Zobellia nedashkovskayae: one gene and its partners. The protein of the gene in region 3 interacts with the protein of the main gene of each other region in a pairwise test. Links are inferred from orthologs where the notes say so. Each region holds a gene or a part of one and is shown on either strand. Other genes may lie near its edges.

The links.
Region 1: the proteins of accC (region 3) and cysM interact in binary tests that used the Escherichia coli proteins (3 or more experiments, as listed by UniProt). The link is inferred for Zobellia nedashkovskayae from one-to-one orthologs.
Region 2: the proteins of accC (region 3) and ribD interact in binary tests that used the Escherichia coli proteins (3 or more experiments, as listed by UniProt). The link is inferred for Zobellia nedashkovskayae from one-to-one orthologs.

What each region holds. Positions count from the first base shown.
Region 1 is NZ_JADDXR010000002.1:3,732,099-3,737,946, reverse strand. What follows is about bases 879-3,818. They hold cysM (cysteine synthase CysM), read left to right. Parts: upstream 879-1,876; coding sequence 1,877-2,761; downstream 2,762-3,818. Other genes in these bases: corA (magnesium/cobalt transporter CorA), read right to left, coding at 3,664-3,818; IWB64_RS15225 (alpha/beta hydrolase), read right to left, coding at 2,796-3,593; epsC (serine O-acetyltransferase EpsC), read left to right, coding at 1,093-1,887; IWB64_RS15240 (DUF2461 domain-containing protein), read right to left, coding at 879-999. In the rest of the region: IWB64_RS15245 (glyoxalase), read left to right, coding at 1-327; more of IWB64_RS15240, read right to left, coding at 319-878; more of corA, read right to left, coding at 3,819-4,755; tRNA pseudouridine(38-40) synthase TruA, read right to left, coding at 4,796-5,593; IWB64_RS15210 (hypothetical protein), read left to right, coding at 5,668-5,848. UniProt on the Escherichia coli protein: Two cysteine synthase enzymes are found. Both catalyze the same reaction. Cysteine synthase B can also use thiosulfate in place of sulfide to give cysteine thiosulfonate as a product.
Region 2 is NZ_JADDXR010000002.1:4,556,393-4,562,205, reverse strand. Bases 1,688-4,592 are described here. They hold ribD (bifunctional diaminohydroxyphosphoribosylaminopyrimidine deaminase/5-amino-6-(5-phosphoribosylamino)uracil reductase RibD), read right to left. Parts: upstream 3,731-4,592; coding sequence 2,645-3,730; downstream 1,688-2,644. Other genes in these bases: prmC (peptide chain release factor N(5)-glutamine methyltransferase), read left to right, coding at 4,323-4,592; IWB64_RS18770 (GNAT family N-acetyltransferase), read left to right, coding at 3,818-4,303; IWB64_RS18780 (HAD family hydrolase), read right to left, coding at 2,047-2,652; IWB64_RS18785 (DMT family transporter), read right to left, coding at 1,688-2,045. Outside these bases: IWB64_RS18795 (DUF7507 domain-containing protein), read left to right, coding at 1-559; IWB64_RS18790 (IMPACT family protein), read right to left, coding at 568-1,182; more of IWB64_RS18785, read right to left, coding at 1,182-1,687; more of prmC, read left to right, coding at 4,593-5,186; NAD-dependent DNA ligase LigA, read left to right, coding at 5,246-5,813. UniProt on the Escherichia coli protein: Converts 2,5-diamino-6-(ribosylamino)-4(3h)-pyrimidinone 5'-phosphate into 5-amino-6-(ribosylamino)-2,4(1h,3h)-pyrimidinedione 5'-phosphate.
Region 3 is NZ_JADDXR010000002.1:1,520,715-1,526,562, forward strand. The notes cover bases 826-3,765. They hold accC (acetyl-CoA carboxylase biotin carboxylase subunit), read left to right. Parts: upstream 826-1,589; coding sequence 1,590-2,942; downstream 2,943-3,765. Other genes in these bases: IWB64_RS06485 (beta-ketoacyl-ACP synthase III), read left to right, coding at 826-980; accB (acetyl-CoA carboxylase biotin carboxyl carrier protein), read left to right, coding at 1,014-1,505; IWB64_RS06500 (NAD(P)/FAD-dependent oxidoreductase), read left to right, coding at 2,986-3,765. Also shown: more of IWB64_RS06485, read left to right, coding at 1-825; more of IWB64_RS06500, read left to right, coding at 3,766-4,107; IWB64_RS06505 (3-oxoacyl-ACP synthase), read left to right, coding at 4,277-4,726; IWB64_RS06510 (COG2426 family protein), read right to left, coding at 4,742-5,200; IWB64_RS06515 (hypothetical protein), read left to right, coding at 5,404-5,562; IWB64_RS06520 (cupredoxin domain-containing protein), read right to left, coding at 5,652-5,848. UniProt on the Escherichia coli protein: This protein is a component of the acetyl coenzyme A carboxylase complex; first, biotin carboxylase catalyzes the carboxylation of the carrier protein and then the transcarboxylase transfers the carboxyl group to form malonyl-CoA.

The DNA of each region.
Region 1 (5,848 bases), 2.2 Mb from region 3 along the record:
GAAAGGTTTCAAAACCTAACCTTACGTCCTATACTTAAGCTGCAAAACTTCATGTTTGTAGCAGTTTTCAAGAATTACATTGCAAAACATAAGAATAGTTTTTATGAACTTACACTAGAGAAACGCTTAGATTTTATTGAAAACGCAATTCAAAAAGACATCAAATTTCGTAATTCTTTAAAAGGAATTGTAATTGGCCAGTTTACCTTGGAAGAGTACGAAATATACATTAAGAACTCTTCTTCTTTAAACAAACGCATGATGAGCATGGTTGTTAACCGCTTAAAAGACCAAATACAGCTCTTTGAACAAGATGTACTAGTCTAGCAGTGATTCCCCGTTTAAATTTGTTGTGAGCACGTCACTCATATAGTCAAAAAAAGGTCTTATTGTACTGAAGGTCTTATTGACTTCATCTGCAAAATCTGGGGAAAGCACTTCCTTATCCGTAAATTTTCGGCTAAAAATGAATTGTTTCCTTTTTATCAAATCAATGTCGTCATGGGCTTTATCAAAACCTTTGGGTGCTGTTTTTAGCTCATCGCCCTGTAGTTTGCCCCAAGTAGCCTTCAAGTTCTTTTCAGATAGAATTTCTCGCATTTCAGAAGCATCTTCCTCCAATTCTTTACGAATACGAAGCAAATCTTCTTTATTTGGATTCCAAAAACCAGTTGCTAAAAATGATTCTCCTGGCTTTATCTGTAAATAATACCCCCCGCGTCTTTGGGCTCCTGCCCTGGAAAAAGAACCTGCAAAATGCGATTTATAAGGTGTTTTGTCCTTAGAAAAGCGAACATCCCTATAAATTCTAAACATTTTTGTTCTTTCTATCTCATCGTGGGCACCAAGCTTAACAGCTACGGCTTCAAAAAAAGCTTTTACACTCTGTTCGTGACGTTTAAACTCGGGTTTGTTTTCGGTAAACCATTCTCTGTTGTTATAATTTTTAAGCTGAATTAAAAAATTGAGCGTGTCTTTCGTAATTATCGGATCTAACATACGACCTAAATGTTGTTATTTTAGATAAAGTTAACCTTTTTACGAAATCGGCTTTTAGATTTATCAGTAATTTAGCCCTTTCACCAAATGCATATGGACCATACTTCTATCATTGATAAAATTAATAGGCACAAGAAACAGCCTAATTTAAGATACAAACTAAAAGAAAAGGTTGAAGAGTTTACCAATTTACTCTTTTACACCCTTTTTGATATTGACACACCCGTAGAAAAGAATCTAGACAAACTAGAGCTACTTTTTGATGACGTGGTTGATTTAGCATGTTGGGATACGAAGAAACCCTGTAAAAAACTTTGGGAAAACTACGTTGAAAAACTGCCCAACATACTGGAGCGTCTGAATCTTGATGCGGAAGCAACGGTAAATTGTGATCCTGCGTCATTATCTGTTGAGGAAGTTTATATGGCGTACCCAGGGTTTTACGCCATTGTTATCTATCGTTTAGCTCACGAACTGTATTTCATAGGTTTTCCTTTGGTTCCGAGATTAATGACTGAATATGCGCACCGTCAAACCGGTGTAGACATTAACCCTGGAGCTCAGATAGGAAATTCATTTCATATTGATCATGGTACTGGCGTGGTTATAGGCGAAACTGCAATCATTAAAGAACATGTTAAGATTTATCAGGGTGTAACCTTAGGAGGGCTTTATGTGGCCAAACACTTGCATAGTACCAAACGGCACCCTACTATTGAAAGAAACGTTACCATATACGCAAACGCTACCATACTAGGTGGTAAAACGGTAATTGGCGAGAACTCCATAATTGGAGGTAATGCTTGGTTAACAGCATCGGTTCCCCCTAATTCAACTGTTTTTCACACGCCTGATATTAAAATAAAAACACTACCCAATGTCTCATAGTATTTTAGACCTGATCGGTAATACCCCTTTGGTAGAATCGAAAATATTGAACACGAACCCCAACGTTAAGCTCTATTTTAAAATGGAAGGGCATAACCCTGGTGGCAGTGTAAAAGATCGTGCTGCATTTAATATGATTAAAAACGGACTTGAGCGAGGTGATTTTGATAAAAATTCTAAACTTATTGAGGCAACGAGCGGAAACACAGGTATTGCATTAGCCATGATTGCCGGTATCTATGGTCTTGACATGGAATTGGTAATGTCCGAAAAAAGCACCATCGAACGGGTAAAAACCATGAAGGCTTACGGAGCAAAGGTTACCCTTACCCCTGCCGATGTCGGGATTGAAGGAGCTAGAGATTATGCCGAAGCCAAAGTGAAAAACGAAGGTTACATAATGATGAATCAGTTTTCTAATGATGATAATTGGAAAGCACATTATAAATCTACAGGTCCAGAAATTTGGAACGATACCGATGGAAAAATTACTCATTTTGTTTCTTCTATGGGAACCACAGGCACCATTATGGGCACTTCTACCTATCTAAAGGAGAAGAACAAAGCTATTCAGATTGTTGGTGTTCAACCTACGGATAATTCTAGTATTCCCGGAATTCGAAAATGGCCCAAAGAGTACTTGCCTAAAATTTTTGATGCTAAAAAAGTTGACCAAACTATTGAGGTAAGTCAAGAAGAAGCTAAACAAATGGCTATACGGTTAGCTAAGGAAGAAGGTATCTTTTCTGGCATGAGCAGCGGCGGAGCAGCGGCAGCGGCTTTACGATTGGCAGAAACATTAGAAAGTGGCATTATTGTTTCTATTGTCTGTGACAGAGGCGATCGTTATCTTTCTTCTGACTTATTCGACTAGAAAATGATTTGATTGAATAAGAATAAGGTTTTCATCAATCTAAAATCATACTCATTCCTTCTTTGAATATTTTAAAATCTTGAAGATAGTTATGTCCTGCTTTTGGGACACCAAAAAATTCCTTATTCTTTCCTGGAATGGCTTTATATAGCTTTTCTGCAGACTCAAATGGGATTACGCTATCTTCCTTTCCATGGAATATATAAATTGGGCAATCCACTTTTTTTACAAATTCATTAGAAGGAAACCTGAAGTTAGATAACCAATCTATTGGTAAAAACGGAAAACGATATTGACCCAGTGCCACCGCGCTATAAAAGGGAGACTCCAATACTACCTTCTCAGGGTTATTTTCTGAAGCCAACCATGTAGCTACTCCCGTACCAAAAGACCTTCCGTAAATGATAATCTTATCTTCTGCATGCTGCTTTTTAGCATAATTATAGAAGAGTTGCGCATCATCATACAACGCTTGCTCGCTCATTTTTCCCGTGCTTTTACCAAAGGTTCTATAATCAACCAAAATAGACTCGTAACCCTTTCTAGTAAAAAGATTTGCTACATGTGTGAGGTGAGAAATATTTCCAGAATTCCCATGAAAGTAAACAATAATACCCTTCGCATTATCCTGTTTTATATGAACAGCATTTAGTTTAGCCCCATCTTTAGTAGTCAAATTCATTTCCTCAAAATCCTGACAAAAATCGTAAGTATGGTTAAGTGGCATTTTTGAAGGAAAAAATACTAAACGTTCTTGGAAATTGTAAGCTAGAATAGTGATTAAAGCATATAGAATTACAAGTATCAATCCCCATTTTTTCAATCTACGCATGAAGTACTAAATTTTGTTGGTGCTATTTATTATAAAAATACAATTATGATGATGAATATGATGTAGGTCATTACAACCAGTTTTTTCTTTTAAAATAGACCATCATACCAATAAAAAGGGCAATCATCAATGCCCATACGTAATAGTACCCGTTTGCTGTATGTAGTTCTGGCATATTATCAAAGTTCATTCCGTAGACACCAGCAATAAAAGTAAGCGGTATAAAAATAGAGGCCATTATGGTCAATACTTTCATGACTTCGTTCATTTTATTACTCATATTACTCATGTACATTTCCATAAGGCTCATAGACATTTCTCTGTAAATCTGCAGGCTTTCATTAATTTCTAATGAGTGATCTAATGCATCACGTAAAAAAACTTTGGTGTCTTTGGTAATCAATGTGTTTTCTGTATCAATTAAACGGCTAACTAATTCTTTTACGGGGAATATCCAACGTCTTATTCTTAAAACTTCTTTCTTTATTTGCTGAATTTCCTGAGCAATTTCTGGTGTAGGATTATCATAAACCACTTCCTCTAAACTCTCTATTTTGTGGTTTAAATGTTCTAGAACTACGAAATAATTATCTACAATAGCATCTATCAGTGCAAAAAACAAGTAATCTGCACCACGAGTTCTAATACGTCCGGATTTACTTTTGACCCGTTGCCTTACCCCTTTAAAGACATCGTCATCCATTTCTTGAAAAACGAGTACACTACTACCCATTAGTACGATTGCCACATGTTCGTATACGATTTCTTGTTCATTATTAATGTATAACATCTTGAAAACACTGAAAATATAATCCTCGTATTCATCAATTTTTGGCCGTTGGTGGGTATCCACTATATCTTCAAGAACGAGAGGATTCAATCCAAAGCGTTTTCCAATTTTTTCTATAAAAACTTCATCGCTAATACCAACTATATCAATCCATGAAATTTCGGGCACTTCTTTATGTGCCGCAATAGCATCAATATCTCCAGGAATATGCTCATTAAGAATTGCTTCATTATATTCTAGAATATTAACAACGCTCGCACCTCCTTCCCTCTGGCCCATATAAGTTATGGTACCAGGAGCCTTGCCCATTTTCTTTTGAAATTTTGAAGCTTTCTTTGGAATCAATTTCCCCAACCTTTTGCGTCTAGACATGAACAGATTAATTTTTATAAATATAGTAAGAAGTTGGTAACTAGATTTCTTGATTTTCAAAATGTAAACCATACAAAAGCAAACCTGAACCAGGCGCTACGTAGGTAAGTTTCATGGTACTTTCTGACTTTAAAGAATCTTGAATATCAACCAAAGACAACTCTCCTTTTCCTAGTTGAATTAAAGCTCCCATAATCATTCGTATCTGATAACGCATGAACCCTTTACCGCTTACATGCAGCGCATAACTTTTTTCAGGAAAAAAATTCGCCTTCAAAAGTTTGTTTTCCTTTAGTTCGCACGAGATTATGGTTCGCTCCGTTTTTGTGTTCTCTTGTAATCTGGCCGTATAAATTTTGAAATTATGAGTTCCCTCAAATAATTCTGCGCCCTTTTGCATTAGGTCTACATCTAACTGATTTAAGATATTAGCTAAAAAAGGTGCGCAAAAAGGATGGTTTTTTTTGCCATGAGAAAAGAGATAAACGTATTCTTTTACTTTTGCATCTTGAATGATGTTAAAAGAACTATCGGTTTCTGTTATGGCTAAAACTCTAATATCCGGAGGAAGATTATCATTGAAAAGTTGTAGGAATTCCTCCATATCTACTAAAGGTTCTCCTTCTATAAAGAGTTCAAAGACCATGGATAAGGCAGATACTTTGGCATCCGTACGGCCGGCACCTAAAATTTTAAACTTTTGACCGTCCAATATAAACTTTAAGGTTTTACTCAACATAGTCTCTACTGTTTTTTGACCAGGTTGTTTTTGCCATCCACTATAACGAAAGCCTAAATATTGTAGGCGTACTAAATAACAATAACGTTCAACTTGCATACAATTTTCGCTTTAGGACCAAGCTACCATTTTTTTTGTATTTTGTGATGAACAACCTTTTAAAACCAACAAAAATGACTTTAAAATCAGAAATTAAGCCACCTGCTTGGTTTTGGATAATTGCCGTACTTGCCCTTTTATGGAACCTAATGGGCGTATCCGCCTACTTGATGGATGCCTTTATGAGCGTTGAGGATATAGGCAAACTACCACAGGACCAAAGACTACTTTATGAATCAAGACCTATATGGGTTA
Region 2 (5,813 bases), 3.0 Mb from region 3 along the record:
GGAAGCAAGTAATGTATCCATAACAGAAATGCTTCCTAATGGGTATGAATATATAGCGCATTCAACTACGGGAGGTGTTTATGATGAAATGACCTCTTTATGGAATATTGAAACATTGAGTGCCGGCCAATCAGAGGAGTTACGTGTCAGAGTCCTTGTGATAGAAGGCAATGATTATTTGAATATCGTGAGATTGGTTGATGTTGATCAAACAGATACAGATTCTTCAAATGACGAAGCTAGTGCAGAAGTGCAAATTGATGAGCCAATTTGTCTGATTAATATTTACAATGTATTGACACCAAATGGTGATGGTGCCCATGACTTTTTTCAGATTGCTTGTATTGAAAATTATCCTGACAATAGGCTAGAGATATACAATCGATGGGGAATAAAAGTGTATGAGAAGGAAGGGTATAATAATACCTGGACAGGTGTTTCTGATGGCCGCGCTACTTATGAACGAAATGAAGAGTTACCAGTAGGAACCTATTATTATATTCTTGATTTGGGAGATGGTACAAAGTCTAGAGTCGGATATCTGTATTTGACCAGATAGGTTGGGTGCTAATCAACTTTTTTAATTGCTATCTTATGAAAGCCTTCAAAAGTTTGCAAGAGGTTGTTTGCTTCACTTTTTCTAACGGAAACTATGAATTTACAATCCATCTCCATTTGTTGAGATATAATCTCACATTGCCTTTGTTTTAAAACGCGCATTACTTTATCCATTTCAGCATATTCAAAAGAAAGTTGAAAAGTGTCTTCTATAAGTCGTTCTTCGATTTTTGAAATGGCCAAGGCCATTTGTGCTCCAGTTCTATAGGCCGAGATTAAACCTCCAACGCCTAACTTGGTTCCGCCAAAAATTCGGGCCACAGCTACTAATACGTTTGTAACGTCAAAAGCTTGTATTTGTCCGTAAATGGGTAGGCCTGCAGAGTTATTAGGTTCTCCATCATCGTTTGCTCGATAACGAATTATTTCAGTTCCTAATTGCCAGGCATAGCATACATGACCTGCGGTATGGTGTTTCTTCTTTAATAATTCTATAATTGGTTTTACCTCGTCTTCATTTTGAATAGGAAAAGCGTAACCAAAAAATTTGCTTTTCTTTTCTTTAAAAAGAATTTCTTCAGAAGGCTTCGCTAGCGTTTTGTATGTGTCAGAACGGTCTTCCATCAACCAAAAGCAACTAAAATTATACTGGTTACTGCCAAAGCAATACCGCCCCAATTTTTAGGACTTATTTTTTCTTCAAACAAAATGATGCCTAAAAGCGTAGTGAACATTACTATTGCCACGTTGTTTATTGTAAATACAGAAGAACTGTTCAATGTGTCATTTTGTAAGGCTTTAAGAAGGAAGTAAATGGAAAAATAATTTACCACGCCCAATGCAATACCTCCTATTAAGGTGTTTATATTGTATTTGGCTCTAAATTCAGCCGCTTTAAAAACCGTGATTAAAAGCCCTATAAATGCAGCCGAGGCAAATACTGTGGCAGAAAAAATAGGATAATCTTCTTCTTTAATGTGTATTTCTTGTAGGTACTTTAAACTGGCGTCAATAACGCCAGAGCCTAAGAATACTAATGCGGGTAAAATAAGCGCTGACTTTTTAAATTTTATCGCAGATTCTTTTAAGGCCGCAAAGTAGACCGCAGCAAGGGCTAATAAAATGCCAATTACTTTAATAGGACCTAGTTCTTCATTATAAAGTAGTATGCCAAAAATAACGGGGATTACAAAAGACATCTTTGTAGCTACTGAGGTTACTGCAACGCCTACTTTTTGTGACGCTATGGCCATTAGGTTAAAAACAACAATAAAAAGAATACCTAGAATAAACGTGCCCAAGAACCAGGGTTTTTCTGGCACTTCAAAAAAGCTTGTTTCTCCTTTATAGCGCATAAGGCCAACACTAGAAGCCACAAAGTAGTTAGTGACAATTGCAAAAAGCGTATTGACCTTAAACCGGGTGTATAGTTTAAAAATAATGAAGATGAGGCTAGAAGCCAATATGCTCAAGGCAAGTGACGCCATCTTATAGTTTTGATTTTAATTGAACGATATCTTCTTTACCTACTTGAATGTTCCAGCAGGTGATACCTAGCTTTTTGGCGGCATCTGTATTTTCTTTGGTATCATCTATGAAAAAAGTTTCTTCGGCCTTTAATCCGTTTTCATCCAGAACAAATTGATAGATTTCTGAGTTCGGTTTTCTAAGGTTGATTTCATGGGAGAGATAGAATTTCTCAAATGGACTTTTAAATCGATTATACCTGTCTGAACCCATTTTCTGTTCCACGTGCGTAATATGCAAGTCATTGGTGTTGCTTAATAGAAAGAGTCTATACGCGCCTTCTTTAGCAAGATTTTCAATGAATTCCAGTCGTTCTTCTGGAAAATCCAGTAACATGGAGTTCCATATATTTTCAATTTCTATAACACTGGCTTTGGGGTATTGGTTCTGAAGTTGTGCTATAAACTCTTCTGAGGTGATTTCTCCAACCTCATAAATACCGTTCAACGCTACCATTTCTCGTGTTAAATCTATAGAGCCACCAAATTTTTCCATTTCGCGAAATATGATGCCTTTATCTAAATTGATGAATACATCGCCAAAGTCAAAAATAATATTCTTAATCATTACCGTATATTTTTAAGGTGTCCTTGTCAATAGATTTCGTACTAATAATTTTTCCTTTGAGTTCTGGTGCTAGTATACCTGTCTTAAATTGACTATCGCCCGTAAAAATTCTAGCCTCATCCCATAAACCAGAATTAATGAAAGTTTGCAAGGTTTGGGTTCCGCCTTCTATTAGAACGCTAGTGATATTCTCTTTATAAAGCACCTCGCAAATTTGTTGCGCTATATCTCCTTTAAAATCAATTTGGCGGTAGGCTGCATTTTCTTTTAGCAGAGGCGTATCTACCATGTCTGTTAAGACCAGAGTAGGTATGCTTCCGTCCAATATATTATAATCAGCGCTTATTTTGAGTTTTCTGTCCAATACAATGCGTATTGGGTTTTTCCCGGTGTATAAGCGTACATCCAATTTGGGATTGTCTTCCAGCACGGTATTAGTACCAACCAGAATACTTTGTTCTTCACTTCGCCATTTATGTACAAGCTGTCGCGAATACGGACCAGTGATCCAATAGGGTTCTGGATTAGTAGCCCGTTCTTCTTTTTTGGGCGCGATAAAACCATCGGCTGTTTGGGCCCATTTTAGAATGATATAAGGACGTTTCTTTTCTTGAAATGTAAGAAAACGACGGTGGTGTTCTCTGCATTCTTTTTCTAAGCAACCAGTTATTACGTTACTTCCTGCATTTTTAAGTTTTTCTATTCCTTTGCCAGCTACTTTTGTATGTGGGTCTATAAGACCAATTACAACTCTTGGAATACCATGTTTGGCAATTAAATCAGCGCAAGGCGGAGTCTTACCGTGGTGTGAACATGGTTCCAGAGTAACGTAAATAGTAGCATGCTTAAGTAGTTCTTTGTCCGCAACTGAGTTTATGGCGTTCACTTCGGCATGTGGTCCACCGTACGGACTCGTGAAACCCTCACCAATAATTTTGTCTTCATGAACGATTACGGCACCTACCATAGGGTTAGGAGCAGTGGTTCCCAAGCCATTTTTAGCTATTTCCAAGCAACGAAGCATGTAAGCTTCATCTTTGGAAAAAGTGTTTTGTGGAAGGGTTTTGTTGTTCAACATGGGCTAGTTCACGGTATTTTAAAGAGGTAACATACGCACATTTCTACGTATCTTCACGCTGTAAAAATAGAATTTTATTTATTGGAAATGGGTGCAGTGAACATTCGTAACATAAGAAAAGAGGATAACGAGCAAATAGCAACGTTGATTCGTAAGGTATTAGTGGATTTAGGTGCGCCAAAAGTAGGCACTGCTTACGCAGATGTAACGCTTGATCAAATGTTCGAAAATTATGATAAACCACGTGCGGCATATTTTGTTGTAGAAGAAAATGAAACTATTTTGGGCTGCGCCGGAATTTCTCAATTAGAGAACAGCAAGGACAATATTTGCGAACTGCAGAAAATGTATTTTTTAGAGGAAGCAAGAGGACGAGGGATTGGTTCTGAAATGTTGCAGAAATGTCTTGAGAAGGCAAAGGAATTCAATTTTGAAAAAATCTATTTGGAAACCATGCCTTACATGAAAGCAGCTCAAAAGCTTTATGCAAAAATGGGATTTGAGTATATAGATAAGCCGTTGGGAGATACGGGTCATTATTCATGTCCAGTGTATATGCTCGCTAAATTATAATGTATAGCTCCAATATTTAATGGTCTTAAAAGAAATAAAGAATATTTATCACAAAGAGTTAGATGAATTATATGCAAAAGAGGAGGTAGATAGTTTCTTTTATCTGCTTATAGAGCATTACCTTAAGTTGCAGCGTTTTGTTTTGGCCTTGCAGCCTAATCTAACTTTGACAAAAGAGGAGGAACAGCCGCTTTTTGAGGCCTTATCAGGACTTAAGTTACAACGGCCTGTTCAATATATAATAGGAAGTACAAATTTCATGGACCTTTATTTTGAGGTAAACGAGAATGTACTTATTCCTAGACCGGAAACGGAAGACCTTATTCGCTGGATTGTAGAGAAGGTTAAAACCAATCAGCCAGAAAGAAAATCAGGATTACGAATTTTAGATATTGGAACAGGGAGTGGATGTATTGCTATTACATTGGCGAAACTTTTACCCGATGCCAAAATTTTTGCGCTGGATGTTTCTAAAAAAGCGCTGGAAATAGCTAAAAGGAATGCAGAACGAAACGCCTTAAAAGTCGAGTTTGTTCATGCCGATATTTTGAATTTCGATGGATTTGCTTCAAATTTTGATGTTATAGTCTCTAATCCTCCTTATGTTAGAGAGATGGAAAAGAGAGAAATGCATAAAAACGTGTTGGAACATGAACCTGAATTAGCGCTTTTTGTTTCAGATGAAAATCCATTGGTATTTTATAAAGCGATAACGGAAATGGCGAAACAGAATCTATCAGAGAAAGGATTGCTTTTTTTTGAAATCAATCAATATTTAGCAAAAGAAACGGAAGCACTTTTACATCAACATAATTTTATAGAAATTGAAGTCCGAAAAGATATATTTGGTAACGACCGAATGACAAAGGGCATTTTGGGGTGATATAAATCAAAACTTCCTCAAAAGCATACATTAAGATTACAGAAATACTGAGTTAGAAAATGCAGATAAAAGAACAAATAGAGTCCCTTCGTCAAGAACTACGAGAGCATAACCATAATTACTACGTGCTTGACAACGCTACCATATCCGATTATGAGTTTGATACCAAACTAAAAGAATTACAGGCACTTGAAGCCAAACATCCGGAATTTTATGATGCAAGTTCGCCAACTTTACGTGTTGGGGGTGGGGTTACCAAAAATTTTGAAACAGTAGTGCATAATGAGCGCATGTACTCGTTAGATAATTCTTATTCAAAAGAAGACCTTGAGGATTGGGAAAAGCGTATGCAGCGCATTTTGGGCGATGCAGAAGTGGAGTTTGTTTGTGAATTGAAGTATGATGGAGCTTCTATTAGTATTACCTACGAAGATGGAAAATTGGTGCGAGCTGTTACTCGTGGTGATGGTTTTCAAGGAGACGACGTAACCACGAACGTAAAAACCATAAAGTCGGTGCCATTACAATTAAAAGGTGATTACCCACCAAAATTTGATATCAGAGGAGAAATTGTATTGCCTTTTGAAGGTTTTGCGCAAATGAATGCCGAGCGTATTGAAAATGGGG
Region 3 (5,848 bases):
CAGCAGCAATTACGGCTGTAGGAGGATATGTTCCAAAATTTGTCATGACCAACAATATGTTGGAAGAGATGGTGGATACCAATGATGAATGGATTGTTTCTAGAACAGGAATTAAAGAAAGAAGGGTATTGAAACCCGAAGAAGGAGAAGGTACTTCATATCTGGCTATCAAGGCTGCGGAAGACCTTATTCAAAAGAAAGATATTGATCCAAAGGAAATTGATTTGGTAATCATTGCCACTGCAACTCCAGATAGCATGGTTGCGTCTACTGCTGCTTTTGTAGCATCAGAAATTGGAGCGGTAAATGCATTTGCCTATGATCTTTTGGCAGCGTGTTCCAGCTTTTTGTTCGGTATGTCTACTGCTGCGAGTTATATAGAATCTGGCAGGTATAAAAAAGTTTTATTGATCGGGGCAGATAAGATGTCTTCAATAATAGATTATACAGATCGTACTACATGTATTATATTTGGTGATGGTGCTGGTGCGGCATTGTTTGAGCCAAATGAAGAAGGTTTAGGATTGCAAGATGAATATCTAAGATCAGATGGCACAGGAAGACAATTCTTAGGTATGGATGCTGGAGGTTCATTAATGCCAGCAACAGAAGAAACAGTCAAAAATAGAAAACACTTTATTTACCAAGAAGGTAAAACAGTGTTCAAATTTGCAGTTTCTAACATGGCAGATGTAGCCGAAAGAATAATGAAGCGTAACAATTTAGAACATACAGATGTCTCTTGGTTGGTTCCGCATCAAGCTAATAAAAGGATCATAGATGCGACAGCCAATAGAATGGGACTCGACAATTCTAAGGTTCTAATGAACATAGAAAGATACGGTAACACTACATCGGCCACCTTACCGTTGTTATTGGCCGACTTTGAGAGTAAATTTAAAAAAGGGGATAACCTTGTCTTTGCCGCTTTTGGCGGAGGTTTCACCTGGGGTTCCATTTACCTAAAATGGGCTTATTAAATAAATACCGATCACTAAAATAAATAACATTCCATGGATATTAAAGAAATTCAAAGCCTGATCAAGTTTGTAGCAAAATCAGGTGCCAGTGAAGTAAAGTTGGAAATGGAGGATTTAAAAATCACCATTAAAACAGGTACTGCAGATTCTGGAAACGAAACAACCTACGTGCAGCAAATCCCTATGCCGCAAGCTCAAATGATGCCCTCTCAACAAGCTCCCGTTCAAAATATTGAAGCAGCTTCAGGAGACGCGGCAAAATCTGATAAAGAAGAAGATTCCAAGTATATTACTATCAAATCACCTATAATCGGTACTTTTTATAGAAAGCCATCACCGGATAAGAGCGTTTTCGTTGAGGTGGGTAGTACTATCGGAAAAGGAGATGTGCTTTGTGTTATTGAAGCGATGAAACTTTTTAACGATATTGAATCTGAAGTTTCTGGTAAAATCGTAAAGGTTTTGGTAGAAGATTCTTCTCCAGTAGAGTTTGATCAGCCTTTATTTTTGGTAGATCCATCATAAATATAAATTCTGAATCCCAAATGAGTTTTCCCTGTCGGGAATGAATTGTTGGTACTTAGATTTTGGAATTTAAATTGAAAAAGTATGTTCAAGAAAATATTAATTGCAAATAGGGGAGAGATTGCGCTTCGTGTTATACGGACCTGTAAGGAAATGGGTATCAAAACCGTTGCGGTCTATTCTAAAGCAGATGAGGAAAGTTTGCATGTTCGTTTTGCTGACGAAGCTGTCTGTATTGGTCCGGCGGCAAGTAGCGAGTCGTACCTAAAAATACCTAATATAATTGCAGCGGCAGAAATTACGAATGCTGACGCTATTCACCCAGGCTACGGATTTCTTTCAGAAAATTCTAAATTTTCTAAGATTTGTGCGGAGCACGATATTAAGTTTATTGGGGCTTCTGGCGAACACATAGATCGTATGGGAGATAAGTCTTCTGCTAAGAAGACGATGAAAGAGGCTGGCGTACCTACGGTTCCAGGTTCCGATGGCTTGTTAAAAGATGTTGCCGATGCTATAAAGGTTGCTAAGAAAATGGGTTATCCCGTTATGGTCAAAGCAACTGCAGGTGGTGGAGGTAAAGGTATGCGTGCTGTTTTTAAAGAAGAGGATATGCAAGACCTCTTTGAAAGTGCTGTTCAAGAAGCTACCGCTGCGTTTGGTAATGGTGGCATGTATATGGAGAAATTGATTGAAGAGCCAAGACATATTGAAATTCAAATTGTTGGAGATCAATACGGTAAAGCCTGTCACCTTTCAGAAAGAGATTGTTCTATACAACGTAGGCATCAAAAATTAACGGAAGAAACTCCATCACCATTCATGACAGATAAACTTCGTGATGCAATGGGTATAGCAGCGGTAAAAGCTGCAGAATTTATAAAGTACGAAGGTGCGGGTACAATTGAATTTTTGGTAGATAAACACCGAAATTTCTATTTCATGGAAATGAACACCCGTATTCAAGTAGAGCACCCTATTACAGAACAAGTAATTGATTACGATTTAATTCGTGAACAAATTCTAGTTGCTGCCGGTGTGCCTATTTCAGGTAAAAATTATTTACCAAAACTACATTCTATAGAGTGCAGAATTAATGCGGAAGATCCTTATAATAACTTTAGGCCTTCTCCAGGTAAAATAACGACTTTGCACATACCAGGTGGGCACGGTGTTCGTATGGATACTCACGTATACAGCGGTTACAGTATTCCTCCTAACTATGATTCTATGATAGCAAAATTGATAACCACTGCGCAGACACGTGAAGAGGCTATCAATAAAATGAAAAGAGCATTAGATGAATTCGTGATAGAAGGTATCAAAACAACTATTCCGTTTCACAGGCAGTTAATGGATCATCCAGATTATTTGGCAGGAAATTATACCACTGCATTTATGGATGACTTTAAAATGGATCCTCAGCCAGCGGATTAAGAATAAAACCCCAATATGCATTGGGGTTTTTTTATGCATAAAAATGAATTTAAGCTATTGGGAATATAAGACTTGGTTGTCAGATATCGATTTTACTATCGTTGGTAGTGGTATCGTAGGACTTAACTGTGCTTTACAGCTTTATAAGCGTTTTCCTAAGGCTAAAATTCTGATTTTAGAAAAAGGCTTTCTACCGCAAGGGGCAAGTACTAAAAATGCTGGTTTTGCTTGTTTTGGTAGTATTTCTGAGGTTTTGTCAGACTTAGAGTGTCATAGAGAGAAAGAAGTAGTCGCGTTGGTGGAGCAGCGCTGGAAGGGCGTTCAATTTCTTCGTAAGAACGTGGGTGATGATACCATGGATTTTCAGGTTCATGGTGGTCATGAATTATTTCTAAATTCAGCGGATGAACTCTTTCAGAAATGCGAAAATAGGCTTGTCGAAATCAACAGGCTTTTAAGACCGGTTTATGGTGCAGATGCATTTCATTTGGGGCCTAATACCTTCGGTTTTAATAAGGTGAAAGAAAAGTACATCACCAATGTTTTTGAAGGACAATTGGACACGGGTAAAATGATGAACTCGTTATTGCAATTGGTTCATCGGGCAGGTATAAAAATATTGAATTCAATTACAGTTGAAAGTTTTTCCGAAGGTGTAGCGGGAGTGGATGTCAAAACCAATCTATTTGAATTCAAAACCAAAAAATTACTGATTGCCACCAATGGGTTCGCAGCTAGTTTACTAAATGAAGAAGTCAAACCGGCAAGAGCACAAGTGTTGATTACAGAACCTATTCAAAACTTAGCTATAAAAGGCACTTTTCATTTTGATGAAGGGTATTATTATTTTAGGAATGTAGGCAATCGTATTTTGTTTGGAGGAGGAAGAAACCTAGACTTTAAAGGAGAGGAAACTAGCCAGTTTGGATCTTCTAAACAAATTCAAGATAATTTAAAGAAATTACTCAAAGAAGTCATTCTACCAAACACTCCTCATCAAATAGATTTGAGATGGAGTGGCATAATGGGCGTCGGTCAGCAGAAGAAACCTATTGTTAAACAAATCTCTAACCATGTGTATTGCGGAGTGCGCTTAGGAGGCATGGGTATCGCCATAGGAAGCGCTATAGGTAAAGATTTGGCAAATATAACGAGTAGGCTGTGAAATAGAAGAAATATGCTTAGAACTGAGTAAATGGCTTTTTTGTTTTGTCTACGGAACTATTACATTTAATTTAAGTAGTTCCAGGTCTAGTTTCCTATTAGTTTATGAGACACAAGAAATGACGAGTGGTTTACTGGAAAAGATAAAACAGGTTTTGTATTAATTGAATATGATAGAAAAAGAGCAATTACATCAATTTTGTGCCACTTTCGTTGCCGAACGAATTGCCAGAATTCAAAAAAACATAGCGGATATCCAAACGTCTTTGACCTCAGAAACTAAAAGTAGCGCAGGAGACAAACATGAGACGGGACGTGCTATGTTACAGTTGGAGCGTGAAAAATTAGGTCAGCAATTGGCCGAAGCGGAAAAGATGAAACAAGTATTATCTAAAGTACCCAAGGAGAGTAATACTGCCGTGGTTGGTCTGGGTAGTTGGGTGGTTACTTCGAAAACGGATTATTTTCTGGCAATTTCTGCAGGTGAGTATAAGGCACACGATAAAACTATGTATTGTATTTCTGCCGCTACCCCAATTGCTAAAATACTTTTTGGGAAGCAAATAGGGGATACCGTAATCTTCAACGGTCAAGAGATAAAAATTATAGCAATAAAATAATAAGAAAGAGTTCTTTTAGCCCATACCTTTCATAGAGGCCAAAGTAGCTGACCAAACAATTACCGAAGAAAGGAAAATACCAATAGTGTTGGCCCAAAAAGCCTTTGTTTTTTCAATTTTGAAGAGATAGGAAGCTATGCTGCCTGCATATACTCCTGTGCCAGGAAAAGGAATCATCACAAAAAAGATAAGACCCCAAAATCCGTAACGTTTTATTTTATCGCCCGAACCTACTTTTGCTTTTCGAGCAACATATATGGCAGATTTTTTATAAAAATCCCATTTCAAGAAATAACGATTTATCTTCTCAAGAAAGAACATCATTAAAGGAAAGACAAGTACGTTAGCTGCAAAACAAAAAACAAACACCAAATAGATATTAAGGCCATTGAGCAGACCATAAGGTATGCCTACCTTGGCTTCTCCGAAAGGAGAAATACTCCATAATATGGCAATAACAAAATCTATAATCACAACTATTTTTTTGAACGGGCAAAAGTACTAATACAACGGGTCTGAAGCACCATTTTAACTCACAAATAAATTCAAAAATTGTGCCGTTCAAAAGTAGACAACCTGTTTTAACAGTTTTTAACTTTTCGATGAGTGGTACAATATTCCCTATCTATCTGTGTTTTAGACTATAGATATATTTAATAACCCAAACCTTTTGACCTATGAAACCTTTATTCGCTAAATTATTTTTACTTGCTTTTGTATCAATGACTGCCTTTTCATGTAGTGTAAAATCTGAATTGGAAGACATTGCCGATGAGCTAGAAGAGGAAAACAACGATGCACGAACTGAAGTGATCAAATTGGAAGATAACAAATAAGTTTGTTGCAACACAAATAGTAAAAAGGGAACCTGAAAAGGTTCCCTTTTTTTATGCTCTAAAGTTTTCAGAATTTGGCTGTATGCCAATTACTGTACAAGAATAGTATTGTCAGTAGCAGTTGGGTTCATAGGACAGAAATATACATACTCTCCAGCTTCCAATACAGTGGGTTTAGATAATTGCGTTTTACCTGTTGCAACAACTTCTGTCACATAGGCAGTCTGAATGTGGTTTTCAGGCTTGCTAATATCTTCACCTTTCTTTACAAGAACAAAACCAACAT